One region of the Delftia sp. WSY_22 genome, then DNA from elsewhere that is predicted to be linked to it. Evidence: riboswitches for the same ligand, from Rfam matches in the RefSeq annotation. Region 1 holds a riboswitch; the other holds the start of a gene.
What was found. Region 1 has a riboswitch for thiamine pyrophosphate ahead of ACF8NF_RS08785 (long-chain-fatty-acid--CoA ligase). Riboswitches for the same ligand answer to the same signal wherever they lie in the genome.
Positions count from the first base shown of each region.

Region 2: it holds a riboswitch for thiamine pyrophosphate, as region 1 does, so the genes downstream of both, thiC (phosphomethylpyrimidine synthase ThiC) here and ACF8NF_RS08785 (long-chain-fatty-acid--CoA ligase) in region 1, are expected to answer to the same signal.

Region 1 is NZ_JBICKN010000017.1:27,536-37,836, forward strand. It holds gene ACF8NF_RS08760 (SDR family oxidoreductase) at 1-492, opposite strand, end outside; gene ACF8NF_RS08765 (ABC transporter substrate-binding protein) at 494-1,504, opposite strand; gene ACF8NF_RS08770 (ABC transporter permease) at 1,543-2,304, opposite strand; gene ACF8NF_RS08775 (ABC transporter ATP-binding protein) at 2,301-3,086, opposite strand; gene ACF8NF_RS08780 (acyl-CoA reductase) at 3,088-4,575, opposite strand; gene ACF8NF_RS08785 (long-chain-fatty-acid--CoA ligase) at 4,572-5,690, opposite strand; TPP riboswitch at 5,757-5,848, opposite strand; gene ACF8NF_RS08790 (DUF418 domain-containing protein) at 5,909-6,958, opposite strand; gene ACF8NF_RS08795 (TetR/AcrR family transcriptional regulator) at 6,955-7,581, opposite strand; gene ACF8NF_RS08800 (CocE/NonD family hydrolase) at 7,633-9,462, opposite strand; gene ACF8NF_RS08805 (MarR family winged helix-turn-helix transcriptional regulator) at 9,679-10,179, shown strand; gene ACF8NF_RS08810 (amidohydrolase family protein) at 10,186-10,301, opposite strand, start outside.
Region 2 is NZ_JBICKN010000057.1:86,984-97,284, reverse strand. It holds gene ACF8NF_RS24385 (helix-turn-helix transcriptional regulator) at 17-367, opposite strand; gene fusA (elongation factor G) at 626-2,728, shown strand; gene ACF8NF_RS24375 (inositol monophosphatase family protein) at 3,147-4,061, opposite strand; gene ACF8NF_RS24370 (RNA methyltransferase) at 4,278-5,105, shown strand; gene cysE (serine O-acetyltransferase) at 5,141-5,965, shown strand; gene ACF8NF_RS24360 (nitroreductase) at 6,028-6,690, shown strand; TPP riboswitch at 6,753-6,878, shown strand; gene thiC (phosphomethylpyrimidine synthase ThiC) at 7,144-9,087, shown strand; gene ACF8NF_RS24350 (porin) at 9,421-10,301, shown strand, end outside.

The DNA.
Region 1 (10,301 bases):
GGGGTGCTCCACCAGGTTGCTGGCGATGTTGACGATGCTGCCCCGCGCACGCTGGCGCATCTGCGGCAGCACGGCGCGGCAGACGTTGAAGGCCGCGCCCACGGCACCGTCGTACTGGGCCTGGTAGTCGCTCCAGTCCAGGTCGTCGAAACGGCTGCGCCGCTCGGGATCGAAGGCATAGGGCCTGAAGGCGTTGTTGACCACGATGTCGATGGCGCCGGCCTCGCGCGCGATGGCCTCGGCCATGGCCTGGACGGCAGGCTGCGAGCCTACATCGGCCTTGATGGCCCAGGCATCGCCTCCGGCCTGCTTGCCCGCAGCCTGGCAGGCCGCCACGGTGCGGGCGGCGGCAGCGTCGTTGGACAGGTGGTTGACCGCCACGAGGGCGCCCTCGCGCGCGAAGGCGGTGGCAATGGCCGCGCCTATGCCGCGGCCGGCGCCGGTGACCAGTACCACCTTGCCTTGCAGGCCCAGGGAAGACGGCTGTGCCATCTCAGGCCCCGGGCAGCAGGCTGGTGTCCACCACGTCGGACACCTTGATCTGCCTTTGCACCATGCCCAGCGCGCGGTAGGCGTCGGCGCCCTTTTGCAGGGCGGCCAGGTCGAAGCTGCCCAGCGGCTTGCCGGCCTGCAGCGGCTGCGAAGACGCATTGCGCAGGCGGATCACGTCCAGGTTGATGTCGCGCTGGGTGCCGTCGATGGCGTGCTTGCCGGCCAGCGTGGCGGCCTCCTCAGGGTTGGCCATCATCCAGGCGGCGCTGTCGCGGTAGCCCTTGAGGAAGGCGCGCAGCAGGTCCTTCTTGTCGCGCAGCGTGTCCTCGCGCACCACGAACATGTCGCTGGAGATGTTCAGGTGATCGCGCACCTGCATCACATCGACCTCGCCAATGCCTTTGCGCAGGCCCACGGCCAGGCCGGTGTCGGTGGCGGCCGTGGCATCGACCTGGCCCTGCATCAGCGGCGCGAAGTTGAGCAGGCCGGTGACGACGATGGTCACGTCCGACTCCTTGAGGCCGGCCTGGTGCAGCATCACCAGCAGGTTCTGGCGCGTGCCGCTGGACAGGCTGTAGACGCCGATCTTCTTGCCCTTGAGGTCCGCCGGCTTGCGGATGCCGGCCGACTTGAGCGAGACCACGTTGAACACGTTCTGCGGGTAGATGTCGTAGATGGCGACCAGCTTCTCGCCCTTGTCCAGCGCCATGAAGAAGGAGCCGGGGTCGGTGAAGGCCACATCGGCCTGGCCGCTGAGCATGTTGCGGATGGCGTCGCCGCCGCCCGCGCCGGGCAGGTAGGCCAGCTCCACGCCCTGGGCCTTGAAGAAGCCCTTGTCGGGCTCGGCCAGGATGTTGGTGATCTCGCTGATGGGCTTGCTCCAGCCCGCCAGGCGGATCTTGCCTTGCACAGGAGCGGCCAGGCAATTGCCGGCCAGCGCCAGGCCGGCAAAACCGGCAGAGGCGCCCAGCAGGCTGCGACGGGTGAGGAAGGGGGATTGCGGTGTGTGCATGGCGCTTGGGGAAAAGGTTGCGGAAGTGTTCAGGGTGGTCAGGCGGCGCGCGAGCGCAGCAGCCGGCGCTCCAGCACCAGGCAGGCCTGGTACAGCAGCAGGCCCATGGCGGCGATCAGCACCAGGGCGGCGAACATGAGGGTGGTGTCCATCATTCCCTGGGCGGCAATGACCACGGCGCCCAGGCCCCGGCTGGCGCCCATGAATTCGGCCACCACGGCGCCGACCAGGGCCAGCACCACGGCCACGCGCAGGCCCGCAAGAATGGCGGGAAGGCCCGTGGGCAGCTTCAGGCGCAGCAGCGTCTGCAGCCGCGTGGCGCCCAGCATGCGAAACAGCTGCAGCCGCTGGGCATCGACCTGGCGCAGGCCGGTCAGGGTGTTTTCCATCAGCGGGAAAAAGCAGATCAGCGCCGTGATCAGCACCGTGGGCAGCATGCCGAAGCCGAACCACAGCACGAACAGCGGCGCCAGCGCCAGCTTGGGCACGACCTGGCTGACCACCACGTAGGGCTTGAGCACACGCTCCAGCAGCTCGGATTCAGCCAGGGCCATGCCCGCCAGCAGGCCGATCGCGCTGCCGGCCGCCAGCCCCAGCAGCAGGGCCTGGAGCGTCGCCCAGATGTGCGGCCAGAAATAGCCCGTGGCCAGCCCCGTCCACAGCGATGCCGCAATGGCCGAGGGCGCCGGCAGCACCAGGGCGGACAGGCCCCATTGCCGCACCAGCAGTTCCCACAGGCCCAGCAGGACCAGCGCCAGCGCGGCGGCCAGCAGGCGGGCATGGAACAAGGACATCGTCATGCCGCCGTCCTGTCCAGGGCTGCGCGCACGCGGGCGCAGTGTTCGTTGAACGCCGGCCCGTGGCGCATGGCCTGGGTGCGCGGCGCGGGCAGATCGACCGCCATATCGGCCACGATGCGCCCGCCGTGCATGAGGGCGATGCGGTCGCCCAGGTAGACGGCCTCGTTGATGTCGTGGGTGACGAAGAGCACCGTGGTGCCGCGCTCGCGGCAGGTGCGCAGCAGGTCGTCCTGCAGCTCGGCGCGCGTGATGGCGTCCAGCGCGGCAAAGGGCTCGTCCAGCAGCAGCAGCGGCGGATCGAGGACCAGCGCCCGCGCCAGCGCCACGCGGCTTTGCTGCCCGCCCGAGAGATGGCGCGGATGGCGCTGCGCATGGCTGGCCAGGCCCAGCTGCTGCAGCAGCGCCAGGGCGCGTTGTTCGTCCTGCGGCGCGGGTCGCCTTTGCAGCGACACGGGCAGCAGCACATTGCCCAGCGCCGTATGCCACTCCAGCAGCGTAGGCGCCTGGAACATGAAGCCCAGCTGCGGGCCGGGCTCGGCCAGCTCGGCGCCACGCAGCAGGATGCGGCCCGACTGCGGCCTGAGCAACCCCGCCGCCAGCTTCAGCAAGGTGGTCTTGCCGCAGCCGCTGCGGCCCAGCAGGCAGTGGACCTCACCGGCCTGCACGCGCCAGTCCACGCCGTCCACCACGGGCGGGCGGCCCGGGTAGGTGAAGACCACTTGCTCGACATCGAGAAACGCCATGGTTGCAGCCCCGTCCGTCCCCTCTTGCAGGTTCGCCATGTCAGTCCGCATACGGCGCAAACGGCTGCGCCGCCGCCTCGGCAGATTGCTCTATCTCGGTCATGCGCACCAGGTCCAGCAGGTTGAAGCGGCCGTCATGGTGCCAGCCGGCCTCGGGCATGCTCATGGAGCCGATGGCACTGATGCGCGTGACGCCGGCCGCCCCCAGCAGGCCCGCCAGCCGGTACAGCTGCTCGGGCGAGGCGGCAATGCCGGCCGTCTGCAGGTAGTCGCGCTGCGCGGCCACCACGGGCACGGCGTCATCCAGGCGGTCCACGCCCACCACGGCAATCGTGCGGTACAGGGCCGTGGGCGCCAGCGGCTGCAGGCTGTCGCTGTACGCCACGCTCCAGGGCGCGTCCACCGGGCCCAGCAGGTGCTGTTCGTCACCCGACCATTCCACGGCCTGCTGCCAGCGGGCCACGGCGGCGCCCTCCTCCAGCTCCAACGGCCGGCGCGCAAAGCGCCGCTGCAGGTTGGCCAGTTCGGCCGCCAGGTAGTCGGCAAAGGCACGCGCAGAGACTGGGGCGCCGCGCTCCACGTAGAAGACATGGGGCGAGTAGCAGCCCTGCTGGTCGTAGCGCATCACGTCCCAGGCCGCCAGCCGCGCCACGGCGGGCGCCTTGAGCGTGTCCAGCGCCTGGGCGCCCACCATGCCGAAGCCCAGCTTGTGGCCATGTGGCAGAAAGCGCGTGGTCACGGGCAGGCGCTGGCGCAGCGCCTGCAGCGTCTGGTTGCCGCCGTAGGCGAGCACGGTGTCGGCCTCGGCGTGGAGCGCGGCGGCGGCATCTCCATTCGCGCCATCTGCCCCATCCACACCCCCCGCTCCGCTCCACCACACCACGGCCAGGCAATCGGCCAGCGGCGGATGCACCTCGGCCAGCAGCCGTGCGAACCAGCCCGCGAACAGCGGCTCGGCGCTGGCCAGCTTGCCAATGGCTGGCGCCTTGACCAGCAGGCCGCAGACCAGGCTCCACAGGGACAGCGCAGGCACATTGCCGGCCCAGCTGTGCATCAGCAGGTCGGGCCCGAAGGCGCGCACCGCGCCGCCCTTGGGCGCGGGCTGGAAGCCGTCGAGCACGGCCGGGTTGGCAAAGTCCTCGGCCACGAAGCGCCGCAGCTGCGCGGCGCGAAAGGTCTTGAAGAAGCCCGTCAGCCCCAGGCGCACCATGTCGGCGTCATAGCCGCTGACCACGGGCAGCCAGGTCTCGGCCTGGCGCCGATAGGGATCGCTGCGGTCCAGCAGGCGGGCAATGGCACGGTCGATGGCATCGATGATCTCGGCCACGGGCATGGCCCTGAGGTGGCGGTCGGCGGCACGGCGCACATGGGCTGCCAGCGCATGCATCTGCGGGCCGGTCAGCAGGGGCACGGAGACTTCCAGCCGCACGCCGCTGCGTTCGAAGGGCAGCACATGCCACTGCACCTCGTCCTCGCGCAAACCAGGCAGGTCGGGCAGGTAGCCGGCCGTGATCCTCTCGATGTTCATGCAGCAGCGGCCTTCACGAATTCATCGACCGCCAGCGAGCAGCCCTTGGCCGCTGCGCCCTCGGCACGCCCCAGCAACAGGAAACCGCTGTTCTCGCCATGGCCGGCCCACAGGCCCACGTCCTCGGTGAGGATGGTGGTGACCGCGTTGTAGTTGGCCAGGTCGCAGTGCACGAGAATGCCGCGCTCGCCGGGTGCCACGCTGCGGCCGGTGACGGGCTCGACCAGGCGCGAGCGTATCCAGTGCGGCCCCGACTTGACCGAGGGCAGCGTGGCATTGCCGTCGTCATAGAACTGCGTGCTCAACTCGGTCATGCCGTACATGTTGATGCAGTGGCTGCGCGGCACGCCCAGCAGCCGGGACAGGTCGGCGTAGAAGTCCTCCAGCGGCAACTCGCGCGACTGGCCCTTGTAGCCGCCCGTGTCCAGGATGCGGCTGCCCGGCGGCAGGCAAAAGCTGCGGCCCTGCTCGCGCAGCGCGTCCATCACATGCACCAGGCTGAAGCTGGCGCCCAGCAGCGCATAGGGGCGGCCGCTGCGCTCGGATTCCTCCAGCACGGCGCACAGGCCGGGCATGTCCAGGCCGTCGGGGGTGAGGAAGTAGCGGCTGTCGGGAGTGCCGAATTCCGTCTTGGCCAGCGCCAGGTAATGCGCCAGCGAAGAGTTGGGCATGGCCTGCTCGTCGGGAAAGAGAATGCCCATGGGCAGGCGCTCGTGCCCGGCCATGAAGCGCTGCGCGAAGTTGCGCGTCATCGACGCATCGTAGACATCGAGCGCGGGATGGAAGTGGCGCCCGCGCGAAGACAGTCCCTTGGCCTGGCCCGTGGTGCCGCTGGTCATGAACACGCGCTCCGCGGGCGAGGCCGGCTCGCTGCGCAGCTCCATGGCCTTGAACGCATCGATGGGCACGGCGGGAATGTCGCTCCAGGTCTTCACATTGCGCAGCGTGGCGCCGCGCCGCTGGCAGAAGCTGCGAAACGGCGCATTCGATTCGTATTGGTAGGCGAACAGCCGCAGCGCCAGTGCGTCGAACTGCTCGTCGGTGCAGCCGTCCATGGCGATGAATGCAAGCAGGTCTGCGACCAGAGAAGCCGCCTGGGGCCGGGCCTTGTCCATGGAATTCCTTCGAGAGCTGGGACGTGATGCTCCGAAGGCGCCCCGCCCGTGGCGCATGGGCGGCCACGCAGGGGTGCAAGCTCTTCTTCCGCCGGAATGACCCGGTTCAAGTTCTCGGGTGTGGATCTCAGCACTGGCGTGCACCCCGGAGCGGAGGGCTATCTTACAGCAGGGTCGCCAACGCCGCAGGCCCGGGGCCATCGCCCTGCAAGACTGCGTCAGCCCAGTGCCGTCAGCCGCCGCATCACCCATTCCACGGGCCCCTGCGCCACCTTCTTGCTCCAGGCCCAGGCGGCCAGGCTGGCGATGATCACGTACAGCGCGGCGGCCACGGCCACTTCGCGCAGGCTGCGCGATCCGTCCAGCGCGCCCATGGCCTCCAGCAGCCCCATGCCGATGAGGATGTGGGCCAGGTACAGGGTCAGCGTCATGCGCCCGGCCGGCAGCAGGCCGCGCCACGGTCCACCGGGCCAGCGGTCGGCCAGCCGCAGGCAGGCGCCGATGGCAATGCTGGCGCAGCCCAGGCCCATCAGCAGGTAGGCAGGGCCGGGCGGCATGGGGCCGGTGGCCAGCCAGGGAGCCCAAGCGCTGCGGGCCGCAAGCGCCGAGACGGCGCAGGCCAATCCCACCATCACGCCACCCGCAGCCACCAAGGTCCATTGCACGCGCGGCTCGGCCAGCGGCAGGCGTGCCAGCAGCATGCCGCACAGGAAGAACGCAAACCACGGCAGCACCGGATGGAAGCCGTTGAACAGCAGGTTGCGCGCAAAGCCGGCCGGCTCCCACAGGCCCTGGTAGGACAGGCTGGCCCAGTCCCAGCCCTGGCTGTAGTCCAGCTGCAGCAAGGCCCAGGCGGACAGCACGGCCACTGCCGCCATGCCGGCCAGCAGCGCCCGTGCGCCGGCCTGCAGCCAGGCGATGGCCAACACGAAATACACCGCGTAGTAGTGAATGATGTCGGCCGGAAAGATCAGCAGGTTCATGCCACCGGCCACCAGCAGGAACAGCGCGCGGCGCAGCGTCCAGAGGCGCGCCGTGGCCGGCTCCAGCGAGCGCGTGGCCAGCACCAGGCCCAGGCCTGCCAGCACCACGAAGGTGGCCGAGGCCTTGCCCTCCAGGAAATGGAAGAACGACAGCAGCCAGCCAGGCTCCTGCAGCGCGGGATGCATGGCCTGCTTGAAGTTGACGAACACCATGCCTGCCAGCGCGAGGTAGCGCGCCAGGTCCAGCCCCGCCAGGCGGGCGCCCCTGCCGGTGGCATGCCTCATGTCGCGTCTCCCTGTGCCTCGCCTCCAAGAAGGCAGGCCAGCAAGGCGGGATGCAGCACATCGACCCCTTCATCCGCCCCCGCGTCTTCTTGCGGCGTCACCGCCAGCGCAAAGCGCAGCGCATCGCTTTCCACGGCATCCAGCAGCAATTGCGCGGCCAGGCGCACGGGCACGGCGGGCCGCAAGAGGCCCTGCTGCGCCCCGCGCTCCATGAAGCCTGCCAGTCCGTCGAGCATGCGCCTGCGGTTGGCCTCGAAGGCCGGCGCCAGCCCGGGCGAACGCGCGATCTCGGACAGGCACTCGGCGCTGAGCACGGCCCATTCCCGCTGGCGGCACAGCGCCTGGTAGGCGGCCAGGAATTGCGCCACCACCGGCAGCGAAGGGGCTGCGGCCCGCTCCAGCGCCTGCAGCAAGGGCAGCAGCTCGGTCTGCTCCTGCGTGGCGACCTCGGCAATCAAGGCCTCCTTGCCGTCGAAGTGGTTGTACAGGTTGCCCAGGCTCACCGAGGCAGCCTGCGCAATGTCGCGCATGCTGGTGCAGTGAAAGCCGCGCTCCACGAAGCACTGCAGGGCAGCCTGCACGATGAGGGCCCTGCGCTCGCTGATGTCTTCCTTCTTTTTCATGCCCCGAATGATGAACGAACGTTCATTCATAGTCAACACCGGGGCACGAAGTCACAGCGGCGGCATGGGGCCCACGCCCGAAGGAACGGCCTCCTCGTTGGGCCTGCAGGGCTGGCGCAGCATGCGTCGGCAGTCCGGCAGCTGCCGCTCATGGGCATAGGCGATATGGCCCAGCACGATCTTCGAGGGCCGGCTGCGGTCCAGCCAGACGGTGTTGGTCGAAGGCGTGGACAGATGGTCGAAGGCCCAGTACCCGGTCTGCGAAGGCGTGTCCAGGGTCACGCGCAGGCTGGAGCCCGCGCGGAACACATGGGCGAATTTCTGGATTTCCACGCGCATCAGCGTGGGCTCGCCGGGGCGCAGCGGGCGCACGGCGGCCTCGGTGAAATCGCCCCAGGGCCGCAAGGCGGTGGAGCGCTGGCCGTCCAGCGCGCGCATGGAGGCACGCAGCCAGCCGCGCTGCACGAACATCTCCTGGCCGTCGGGACGCACCTCCGAGACGGTGACCTGCACATCGGTGTCGCCGGCCGTGGCGCTGAGCCACAGGTCCAGCGAGGCCTCGCCATAAAAGCTCAGCGCGCGCGGCAGCGGGGCCGTGGTAAAGCGCAGCAGGCCCTGCCCGGCGGGGCTGGCCATCCATTGGCCCGCGCCGGACTCGGTATCCGCGTCGGGATGGTTCGCATCGGCGCCCGGCAGCGGGTAGCGGTAGCTGGCCGATTGGCGCTCGGCCTGCGGCGGCGCATCGCCCAGCCCGCCGCCCGGCTGCAGCCACAGCGTCATGGGCGTGACGCGCACGGGCAGCCGGTCAAAGCTGGCCACGGCCGAGGGGCGCAGCTGCCCATAGTCGCCCCCACCGTTCATCCACTGCATTTCCTGCGCCAGCAGCACGCGCGGCGTGTGCTCGAAGCCGTTGCTCTCGCCCTTGAGAAAGCGCGCGTAAAAACGCTTCATGGTCTCGCGAATAAAGGGGGCGCTGTCGGTGTGATGGTCGCCGTTGGAGCTGATCAGCCACATCTTGTCCGGGGCGATGCTGTCCTCGTAGTAGCCCATGCGGGTGCCCACCTGCTCGTCCTGCCAGGACTGGGTGCCCAGCGTGGGGATGTCGATGCGGTGCGTGGTGTACATGGCGCTCTTGCGCGCGTAGCGGGCGCCGAAGAAGCGGTCCTCGTCCAGCCAGCGCGCCATGTCCAGGTCCGGGCGCTGGATCTTGCGGATGTTGTCCTCCACGACCTGGGCGCATCCGGTATCGCCGTCCAGCGCCTTGGCGTCCTCGGCGGCCTTGCGCCATATCGCGGGGAACTGCCCCCACCAATTGGCGGGAAAGCCGATGTTCTGGATGCCGCCCGGATAGGCCACGTCGCGGTAGGGATCGGCCACGTTCTTGCCAGGTGCAATCGCCTTGAGGCTGGGCGGACGCTGGGCCGCCACCCACAGCTGGTCGTAGCCCGAGTATGAATAGCCCACCATGCCCACCTTGCCCGTGGACCACGCCTGGCGCGCAGCCCACTCCACCGCGTGCGCCCCGGCCGCGCCCACGGAGGCGTCGGCCCACTGGTTCTCGCCCGTGGAGCAGCCCGTGCCGGGCACGTTCAGGCCCATCACGGCATAGCCTTCCTTGGTCCATTCCTGGGTGGTCTGGTCCGTGACCGAGCCCGATCCGTAGCCGTCGTACTCCATCAGCACGGGAAACGGCCCCGGCCCCTTGGGAAAGACCACCGAATAGCGCATCTTGTTGCCGTCAGGCAGCTGGATGTAGCCCCAGATGCGCGGCCCGGGGTTGGTGCTGCCCGAGGAGCCCCCGCCGCAGGCCGCAAGGCCCAGGGCAAGGGTGGCGATGCCGGCCGCGCCGAGCCACGCGCGGGAATGGCGAAAAGTCATCATGGATGGTCCTCCTGGTTGCTGATGCAGTCATGCCCGCAAGGGGGCAGGCCGCAATGTAGGACCGTCCGGGCGCATGGCGCACGCGCAGGCTGAAGGGGGGCTGAAGCACGCCTGAAGACAGGCTGAAGGCGAACGCGGCCAATCGCCACGGCCTTAGGCCCCGGACCACGGCAGCCGCGCGCCACACTATGATTCGATTTTCAGTTCCTTGACCCCATGCCCCGCGCCCGCACATCCAAGCCCGCTCCGTCCGAAGAGAACACGGCCCCGTCCGGCACCACAGCGCCGGGGCCGTCCATCGACGCCTCTTTCCTGCACACCCTGGTCGGCTACAACGCCCGGCGTGCCTCGATGTCCATCATCGAGGTGTTCGTGGAGCGCATGGCCACCCACGATCTCAAGATGGTGGAGTTCTCCGTGCTGTCCCTGGTGTCCCACAACCCCGGCATCACCTCGCGCCAGCTGTGCACGGCGCTGGACGTGATGCCGCCCAACCTGGTGGGCCTGATCGCCGCGCTGGAGCGGCGCAAGCTCATCGAGCGCCGCCCCCATCCCACAGACCGCCGCGCCGTGGGCGTGCACCTGACGCCGGCCGGCGCCGAACTCACGGCCCAGGCAGAAAGAACGGCGGCCCAGCTGGAGATGGATGCCACCTACCGCCTGACCGATGCCGAGCGCAAAACGCTGATCCAGCTGCTGCAGAAGATCTACAACTGAGCGCGCTCAGTCCGCCTTCTGCGCGGCGGGCAGGTCCAAGCCCAGCAGCCGCACCGCATTGCCCTTGAGGATGCCGGGCATCACCTCGGGCTTGAAGCCGGCTTCCTGGAAATCCTTCATCC
Region 2 (10,301 bases), on a different contig from region 1:
TTGCAGGGGCGGGGCTTCAAGGGCAGGGTTTGAGGTGCGGGGCCGTGGCCTGTTCGGTGAGCGGGTCTTCGGCCAGGGCCTGCAGCAGCGCGTCCAGCAGGCCGGGAAAGCGCGCATCCAGGTCTTCGCGGCGCAGGGAGAGCAGGTTTTCGCGGCCGTCGGGGCGCTGCCAGATCACGCCGCTGTCGCGCAGCACGCGCCAGTGGTGGGTCATGGTGGATTTGGACTGGCCCTGCAAGAGCGAGCCGCAGGCGCGCTCATGGCCTGCGGCCAGCGCGCGCACCACGGCCAGGCGCAGGGGGTTGCCCAAGGCGTTGAGCAGGTTTTCCAGGCGTATCTGTTCGCGGTCGGGGTGGTTGGCAAGCATGAATCGTCCAGTCGATGGGGCGCCACTGTGCCATGGAAGCAATGCCGCACGTCGCTGATGCGGCGTGGCGCGGGCAGTTATCTGGCAGACAGGGGCATGGCGCGGTGAAAACATGGATCGTTCTGCAAGAAGTTGCGGAAGATAGTACGATTGTCTTCGTACATTCCAATTGTCATCAACCCTCATTCAACCCCCGCGAGAATCCCAGCCCACGGCAGATCCACGCATCAACGCTTATCAGCACCCAGGAGTCCTTTCATGGCCCGCCATACCCCCATAGAACGCTATCGCAACATTGGTATCTCCGCGCACATCGATGCCGGCAAGACGACCACGACCGAGCGCATCCTGTTCTACACCGGGGTGAGCCACAAGCTGGGCGAGGTGCACGAAGGCGCCGCCATCATGGACTGGATGGAGCAGGAGCAGGAGCGCGGCATCACCATCACCTCGGCGGCCACCACCTGCTTCTGGAAGGGCATGGACGGCCGCTTTGACCAGCACCGCATCAACATCATCGACACCCCGGGCCACGTGGACTTCACCATCGAGGTGGAGCGCTCCATGCGCGTGCTCGACGGCGCCGTCATGGTCTATGACGCCGTGGGCGGCGTGCAGCCGCAGTCAGAGACGGTCTGGCGCCAGGCCAACAAGTACAAGGTGCCGCGCCTGGCCTTCGTCAACAAGATGGACCGCACGGGCGCGGATTTTCTGCGCGTGCGGCAGATGATGATCGACCGCCTCAAGGCCAACCCCGTGCCCATCGTGCTGCCCATTGGCGCAGAGCAGCAGTTCACCGGCGTGGTGGACCTGCTCAAGATGAAGGCCATCATCTGGGACGAGGCCACGCAGGGCATGAAATTCGAGTACCAGGACATTCCCGCAGCCATGGTGGCCGACGCCAGGAAGTGGCGCGAGTCCATGGTGGAGGCGGCTGCCGAGGCCAGCGAAGACCTGATGAACCGCTACCTGGAAGAGGGCGACCTGCCCGAGGCCGACATCCTGCGCGGCCTGCGCCTGCGCACCATTGCGGGCGAGATCCAGCCCATGCTGTGCGGCTCGGCCTTCAAGAACAAGGGTGTGCAGCGCCTGCTGGACGCCGTGGTCGAGCTCATGCCTTCCCCGCTGGAAGTGCCGCCCGTGGAGGGCCACGCCGAAGACGGCTCCATCATCGTGCGCCACGCCGATGACAGCGAGAAGTTCTCTGCCCTGGCCTTCAAGCTGATGACCGACCCCTTCGTGGGCCAGCTCACCTTTGTGCGCGTCTACTCGGGCGTGCTCAACAAGGGTGACAGCGTGCTCAACTCCGTCAAGGACAAGAAGGAGCGCATCGGCCGCATCGTGCAGATGCATGCCAATGAACGCCTGGAGGTCGATGAAATCCACGCCGGCGACATTGCCGCCTGCGTGGGCCTGAAGGACGTGACCACGGGCGAGACCCTGTGCGACCCGTCCGCGCCCATCGTGCTGGAGAAGATGGTCTTCCCCGAGCCCGTCATCGCCCAGGCCGTGGAGCCCAAGTCCAAGGCCGACCAGGAAAAGATGGGCATTGCCCTGTCGCGCCTGGCGGCCGAAGACCCGTCGTTCCGCGTGCGCACCGATGAGGAATCGGGCCAGACCATCATTGCCGGCATGGGCGAGCTGCACCTGGAAATCATCGTGGACCGCATGAAGCGCGAGTTCAACGTGGAAGCCAACGTGGGCAAGCCCCAAGTGGCCTACCGCGAGACCATCCGCAAGAAAGTCACTGATGTGGACGGCAAGTTCGTGCGCCAGTCCGGCGGCAAGGGCCAGTACGGCCACGTGGTCTTCACGGTGGAGCCTCAGGAGCCCGGCAAGGGCTTCGAGTTCGTAGACGCCATCAAGGGCGGCGTGGTGCCGCGCGAGTACATCCCTGCGGTGGAAAAGGGCGTGGTCGAGGCCCTGACTTCCGGTGTGCTGGCCGGCTACCCCGTGGTGGACGTCAAGGTCACGTTGACCTTCGGCTCGTACCACGACGTGGACTCCAACGAAATGGCCTTCAAGATGGCGGCCATCTTCGGGTTCAAGGAAGCGGCGAGAAAGGCCAGCCCCGTCATCCTGGAACCCATGATGGCCGTGGAAGTCGAGACGCCTGAGGACTACGCCGGCACCGTCATGGGCGACCTGTCCTCGCGGCGCGGCATGGTGCAGGGCATGGACGACATGGCCGGCGGCGGCAAGTCCATCAAGGCCGAAGTGCCCCTGTCCGAAATGTTCGGCTACGCCACCTCCCTGCGCTCGCAAACGCAAGGCCGTGCCACCTACTCCATGGAGTTCAAGCACTACGCCGAAGCACCGCGCAACGTGGCCGAGGCGGTGATCAACGCACGGGTCAAGTAAGAGGTGGGAGGGTTGCGGGCAGCTTGCTGCCCCTGACCCCCTCTCACCCCTCCCGTATGCCCACGCCTGCGCCGGGCCGCCTGCGGGGTTGCAGTCCTGCCGAAGGACAGGACTGCTTCGTCAACTGAATCGCCGTGATTGTCTGAACGTAGCGCGCAGCGCGAAGTGAGTTTCACGGCGAACCCCGCAGGCGGCCCGGCGCAGGTTGCCCGCAGCGAAGCGAAGGGACGTGGACATTCGGGTCGCCTTCTTTGATCTGACCTTTCTTGGCGAATCAAGAAAGGGCAGTCGGCCGCCGGGCCGAGACCCGGCCCCGAAAAGCCACCCCCCGGCAGGGGCAAAAAGCGCACCGAACCCACGCCCAACGAAAAACAGCTCCTTGAAGGAGCTGTTTTTCATAAGAGAGGAGAAGCCGAAATCAAGCCTCAGGCTGCTGCTCAGACTCAGCAGTTTCAGCATCAGCGACGGGAGCCGCCTCTCCAGAATCAGACAGCGCCTGCCGCACACCAGCCTTCTCACCAGCCGAAGCAAACTTGCTGTACTTGCCAACGATGCCGACCAGCGCACCATAGATGCGCGGATTGCCCGCCAGGCATTCCTTCTGCTCCAGGAAATCCGCCTCACCCGTGAAGTTGCCGACCAGGCCACCAGCCTCGGTCACCAGCAGGCTGCCGGCGGCCACGTCCCAGATCTGCAGGCCGCTTTCGAAGAAACCGTCGGCAAAGCCGGCTGCCACGTAGGCCAGGTCCAGCGCGGCGGCGCCGGGGCGGCGCACGCCTGCGGTTTCCTGCATCACGTCGCCCAGCATGTTCATGTACTGCTTGAAGTTGTCGCCACGGCGGAAGGGGAAGCCGGTGGAGATCAGGCTGTCCTTGAGCTGGATGCGCTTGGACACGCGGATGCGGCGGTCATTCAGGTAGGCACCGCGGCCGCGCGTGGCCGTGAACAGGTCGTTGCGCGAGGGGTCGTACACCACGGCGTGCTCCACCTTGCCCTTGAAGGACAGGGCAATGCTCACGCAGTACACGGGGAAGCCGTGGATGAAGTTGGTGGTGCCGTCCAGCGGATCGATGATCCAGACGTAGTCGGAGTTCTTGGCGCCGAACTCGTTGCCCGATTCCTCGGCCAGGATGCCGTGGCCCGGGTAGGCGCCCAGCAAGGTTTCGATGATGGCCTGCTCGGCCGCCTTGTCCACCTCGGTCACAAAGTCGTTGACCTGCTTTTGTGCGACACGCACGGATTCCACGTCAAGAGCCGCGCGGTTGATGATGGCGCCGGCGGCGCGTGCGGCCTTGATGGCCACGTTGAGCATGGGATGCAGGTTGGTCGACATAGATTGTGAGGCGTTGGCGGAGCAGCGGCTGTGCAAGGAGAGGACGGTCCTCTCTGGCAAAAGCAGGCTGTTTGACGCGGGTAAGAACGGAAAAAGCCGCGTCCGGCGATGCGGGGCGGCGACAATAGCGCGCAATTTTACCCGCCTTGTCCGTTTTGTGCTGCGCAACCTGTCCCGTCTTGGGGGCTCTGCCGGCGCCGGCAGGCCAGCGACGCCATGAAAACCCGATTCGTACTGATAGAAACCAGCCACGCCGGCAATGTGGGCGCCGCCGCCCGCGCCCTGAAGACCATGGGCTTTGACGACCTGGTGCTGGTGCGCCCGCGCTGGCCCAACGTGCTGCGCAAGGAAGAGACCATCCAGCGGGCCAGCGGCGCGCTGGACGTGCTGGGCAATGCGCGCGTGGTCGAGACGCTGGAGGAGGCGCTGGACGGCATCAGCCACCTGTGCGCCACGGCCATGACGCCGCGCGACTTCGGCCCGCCCACGCGCACGCCGCGCCAGCATTTCGAGCTGCTGCTCAGCGGGGCGCTGGATGTGCTGGCTGCACCCGATGAGGCCGATGCGCCCGATGAAGCGGCGCCGCCCACCGATGCATCCGTGTCCGCACCGGCTCCCGCGCCGCGCTGCAACCAGTCCGGCGTGGCCTTCCTGTTCGGCTGCGAGCGCTTCGGCATGAGCAACGACGATGTCTACCGCAGCGATGTGGCGCTGTCGATTCCGTCCAATCCGCAGTTCGGCTCGCTGAACCTGGGGGCGGCCATCCAGGTGGTGGCCTACGAGTGGCGCCAGGCGCTGGGCGGCTTTCCCGTGGTGGAGCACACGCCCGCGCCGCAGCGCGCCGACGCGGCCCAGGTGGCCGGCATGCTGGGCCATTGGGAGCAGGCGCTGGCGCATATCGGCTTTCTCGATCCGGCTGCGCCCAAGAAGCTCATGCCGCGCCTCAACCAGCTTTTCAACCGCTCGCAACTGACCGCCGAGGAAATCCACATCCTGCGCGGTGTTGCGAAGGCCATGCTGCAGAGCACCCCACCGAAACGCTAGACTGAGCGGCCTTGTCAACAATAACCAGCCCCTAGATGCTTGACCGCCTGCGCTCCGATATCCAGTGCATCCTCGACCGCGACCCTGCGGCACGCAGCACCTGGGAGGTCATCACCTGTTATCCGGGTCTGCATGCGATCTGGCTGCAGCGCCCGGCGCACTGGTGCTGGAACCATGGCCTCAAGTGGCTGGGGCGCTTCATCTCGCACATCGGCCGCTGGTTGACGGGCATCGAGATCCACCCGGGCGCCGTCATCGGCGAGCGCGTGTTCATAGACCACGGCATGGGCGTCGTCATCGGCGAGACGGCCGTGGTCGGCGACGGCTGCACCATCTACCACGGCGTGACCCTTGGCGGCACCTCGCTGTACAAGGGCGCCAAGCGCCATCCCACGCTGGGCCGCGATGTGGTGGTCAGCGCGGGCGCCAAGGTGCTGGGCGGCTTCGAGGTGGGCGACGGTGCCAAGATCGGCAGCAATGCCGTGGTCATCAAGCCCGTGCCCGCAGGCGCCACGGCCGTGGGCATTCCGGCGCGCATCATCGCCAGCAAGAACGGCCACAGCGCCGATGTGACCGAGCACGACCCGGCATCTGCCAAGGCCGAGTCCATCAAGGTCCCGTCGGCCGCCGCGCCCCAGCCTTTCACGGCCTACGGCATCACCCAGGAAATGGACCCCGTGGCCCAGGCCATGCGCGGCCTGAGCGATGGCGCGGCCGCGCACGAGCAGCAGATCGCGCTGCTGTGGGAGGCCATTGCCAAGCTCTCGGCCGGCAGCAAGGTGGGCGACTGCGTGCCCTGCGAGTCCGAGCGCCCGCAGGCCTTCCAGAAGGACAAGATCGACCAGATCATGGGCAAGTAGGCCTGCACAAGATCCCCAAGATCCCCCAAGATCCCCCAAGAAGACCGGAGACTCCGACCAGCATGAACGTTGAACAGGCCTTGCATGCGCGCCGCTCCGTGCGCGCCTTCCTGCCCCAGTCGCCCGATGCGGCGCTGGTGCGCACCCTGATGGAACAGTCGGCCAATGCGGCCTCGGGCGGCAACCTGCAGCCCTGGCGCGTGCTGGCGCTGACGGGCGATCCGCTGCAGCAGCTGCTCACCGCCGTTGCCGAAGCCGAGCCCCAGGACGCCCAGCCCGGCCTGTCCTACCCGCCCAATCTCTGGGAGCCCTACCGCAGCCGGCGCTTTGCCAATGGCGAAGAGCTGTACCAGTCGCTGGGCATTCCGCGCGACGACAAGCCCGCGCGGCTGGAGCAGCTGGCGCGCAACGGCCAGTTCTTCGGCGCGCCCGTGGGCCTGATCGTGGCGGTGGACGAGCGCATGGGCCTGCCGCAATGGGTGGACCTGGGCATCTACCTGCAGTCCTTCATGCTGCTGGCCTGCGCCAATGGCCTGGCGACCTGCGCCCAGGGCTTCTGGCGCCGCTACAACGACGCCGTGACCCAGGCGCTGGCGCTGCCCGAGGGCTACCACGTGGCCTTCGGCATTGCGCTGGGCTACGAGGACAAGAGCGCCCCCATCAACGGCTGGCGCGCCACGCGCGCTCCGCTGGCCGAATGGGGTGCGCTGCGCGGCTTTGACTGACGGCGGCGCATGGCCCCTGGGCAAACCCGCAGGCGATGGGCCGCCAACCATCCTCTATACTTGCCGCTGCTCCGGGGTGTGCTGATGCACTGAGATGCCAACCGGTCCATGCGCTGCATGGGCCAGGCGGCGAACCCGACGAACTTGATCCGGTTGATACCGGCGGAAGAAGAGCGGGACCCTGAAGCGGGGCCGAAGTCAGAGGATGGAAATCCGCCACGGCGGATACACGCAGGGCCGCAACGGCCAGGCAGGCCACCATCCAACGCACATCGGCCCTTGCCAACCAAGGCTGCTCGTGCGCCTTGGCGTGCGTGGCAACCAGGGGCCAAGGCCATACGGCCCTGGCAGGCCCACACTGGCATAGCCCGGTGCGCGGCCTTTGGCACAGCCCAAGGAGTGTCCGGTTCCCGGAGCGTTGTTGATCGACGCTTTGAACGCAAGGAACCCGACATGAACGCTCCCGATTCCATCTTCACCCCCGCAGCCGGCGAAGCTCCAGACGCACAGCGTTTTTCCGACCTGCTGGCGCAGTCGCGCAAGCCGTTCCCGGCCTCCACCAAGAGCTATCTGCAAGGCAGCCTGCACAGCGGCCTCAACGTGCCCGTGCGCGATATCCAGCTGACCAATGGCGAGCAGGTCAGCGTCTATGACACCTCGGGCCCCTACACCGACCCTGCCGTGGCCATCGACGTCCGCAGCGGCCTGCCCGGCGTGCGCAATGCCTGGATCGAGTCGCGCGGCGACAGCGAGTACTACGCCGGCCGCCTGCGGCAGGCCCTGGACGACGGCGGCAAGCGCGGCGAGGAAGACGAGCGCGTGGCCCGCCTGCGGGCCGAGGCCGCATCGCTGCAGCGCCAGCCGCGCCGCGCCAAGAGCGGTGGCAACGTCACCCAGATGCACTACGCGCGCAAGGGCATCATCACGCCCGAGATGGAGTACGTGGCCCTGCGCGAGAACGGCCGCCGCGAATGGATGGCCGAGTACCAGCAGGACGCCGCGCGCGAGGCGCGCCTGGCCGGCAACGGTCTGGGCGCCGCCATCCCCAAGATCATCACGCCCGAATTCGTGCGCGACGAAGTGGCGCGCGGCCGCGCCATCATCCCGGCCAACATCAACCACCCCGAGATCGAGCCCATGGCCATCGGGCGCAACTTCAAGGTCAAGATCAACGCCAACATCGGCAACTCGGCCGTCACCTCCAGCATCGAGGAAGAGGTCGAGAAGCTGGTCTGGGCCATCCGCTGGGGCGCGGACAACGTGATGGACCTGTCCACGGGCAAGAACATCCACACCACGCGCGACTGGATCATCCGCAACTCGCCCGTGCCCATCGGCACCGTGCCCATCTACCAGGCGCTGGAGAAAGTGGGCGGCATCGCCGAGGACCTGACCTGGCCCATCTTCCGCGACACCCTGATCGAGCAGGCCGAGCAGGGCGTGGACTACTTCACCATCCACGCCGGCGTGCGACTGGCCTACATCCACCTCACGGCCCAGCGCCGCACGGGCATCGTCTCGCGCGGCGGCTCCATCATGGCCAAGTGGTGCATGGCCCACCACCGCGAGAGCTTCCTGTACGAGCACTTCGAGGACATCTGCGACATCATGAAGCAGTACGACGTCAGCTTCTCGCTGGGCGACGGCCTGCGCCCCGGCAGCGCCTCGGACGCCAATGACGAAGCCCAGTTCGCCGAACTCAAGACCCTGGGCGAGCTGACCCAACTGGCCTGGAAGCACGACGTGCAGACCATGATCGAAGGCCCCGGCCACGTGCCCATGCACATGATCCAGGCCAACATGACCGAGCAGCTCAAGCACTGCCACGAGGCGCCGTTCTACACCCTGGGCCCGCTGACCATCGACATCGCCCCCGGCTACGACCACATCGCCAGCGCCATCGGCGCGGCCATGATCGGCTGGTTCGGCACCGCCATGCTGTGCTACGTCACGCCCAAGGAACACCTGGGCCTGCCCGACCGCGACGACGTCAAGCAGGGCATCATCGCGTACAAGATCGCCGCCCACGCCGCTGACGTCGCCAAGGGCCACCCCGGCGCCCGCGCCCGCGACGACGCGCTGAGCCAGGCCCGCTTCGACTTCCGCTGGCAGGACCAGTTCAACCTGGGCCTGGACCCCGACACCGCCCAGGCCTACCACGACGAAACCCTGCCCAAGGACAGCGCCAAGGTGGCGCACTTCTGCTCCATGTGCGGCCCCAAGTTCTGCTCCATGAAGATCACCCAGGAAGTGCGCGAATTCGCCGCTGCCAAGGGCGTGGCCGAGCAGGAAGGCATTGCCGCCGGAATGCAGGCCAAGGCCGAGGAATTCAACCGCGCGGGCGGAGAGTTCTATATCCCCATCGTGGAGGCCAGCAGCGATACGACGGCGCGTTGATCGCGCGGCATTGAGCCGATCCGGGCTGCGTGCAATGCGCGGCCCGGTGGCCGCCGTGGATGGCGCGGCGGCCTTTCCTTGGGAAAACACCTAGCGGTCCGTGATGGCTGAGGATCAGTCCGTTGCCGAATCGTTTATCTCCAGTCCCCTTCTCCCGCCGAGAATTCCATGGCCAGCCGTTGCCGGCGTTGCCCCGCAGGCTTCGCAGGCACAAGAACAAGAACGCGCTGACTGTACGGCCGCAGTTTTTACGCGTGGCGGCAAGGATTTCAGTACGCCCTGGCCTTAGTGGCGAGGGCTTTCGCCAACTGGCAATCGGGAGGAGGAGACGACATGGCTAGAAGAACCATTCAATGGCTGGGCACGGCGCTTGCATTGGGCACGGCCCTGGCGGCCCAGGCCCAGAGTTCTGTCACGCTCTACGGGCGTGTGGTCGCGGGGGTGGACTACCAGAACAATGTGTACGACCCGGCCACGGGCGGCTCTGGCAATCTGTGGCGGGCCGTGGGCAACCAGTGGGGCACGAGCATGCTGGGTTTCAAGGGGGAGGAGGACCTGGGCGGCGGGCTGCACGCGCTGTTCACGCTGGAGTCGGGCTTCAGCATCGACGATGCCAGGTTCAACGGCGCAGGTTTCTTCAACCGCCGCACCTTCGTGGGCCTGCGCAGCGGCTGGGGCACGCTGAAGCTGGGCAAGGACCTGTCGATCTCGGATGCGCACTGGGCGCTGGACCCCACGGGCCAGCAGTTCATCGGCTCGGCCACGCTGGTTCGGGGGCGCAACTGGGGCGGGCATGACAACATGATCTCGTACGAAACGCCCAGCTGGGGCGGCCTGCGCGTGCTGGCGCTGACCGGCCTGGGCGAGCAGCCGCAGGGCGCATCGCGGCTGCGCAAGGATGCGCTGTCGGTGTCCTATACCGCGCCCACGTTCGAGTTGCGCGCCATCTACGATGTGGCCCGCGATGCCAATGGCCGCTTCAGCGATCTGTACACCACATCCCGCAACCTGACGCTGGGCGGCACGGTGACGCTGTCCGCGCTCAAGCTGTTCGCGGGCTATGAGCAGCTGTCCGCGCCCGACAGCGCGGCTGGCGTGCCCAACAAGGCGCGGCAGTACTGGATGGGCGCGCGCTACAAGGTGTCAGGCCCGCTGACGCTGATCGGGGCGGGCTACCGCACCACGGTCAACAACGGCGGCGGCAGCGCCAACCT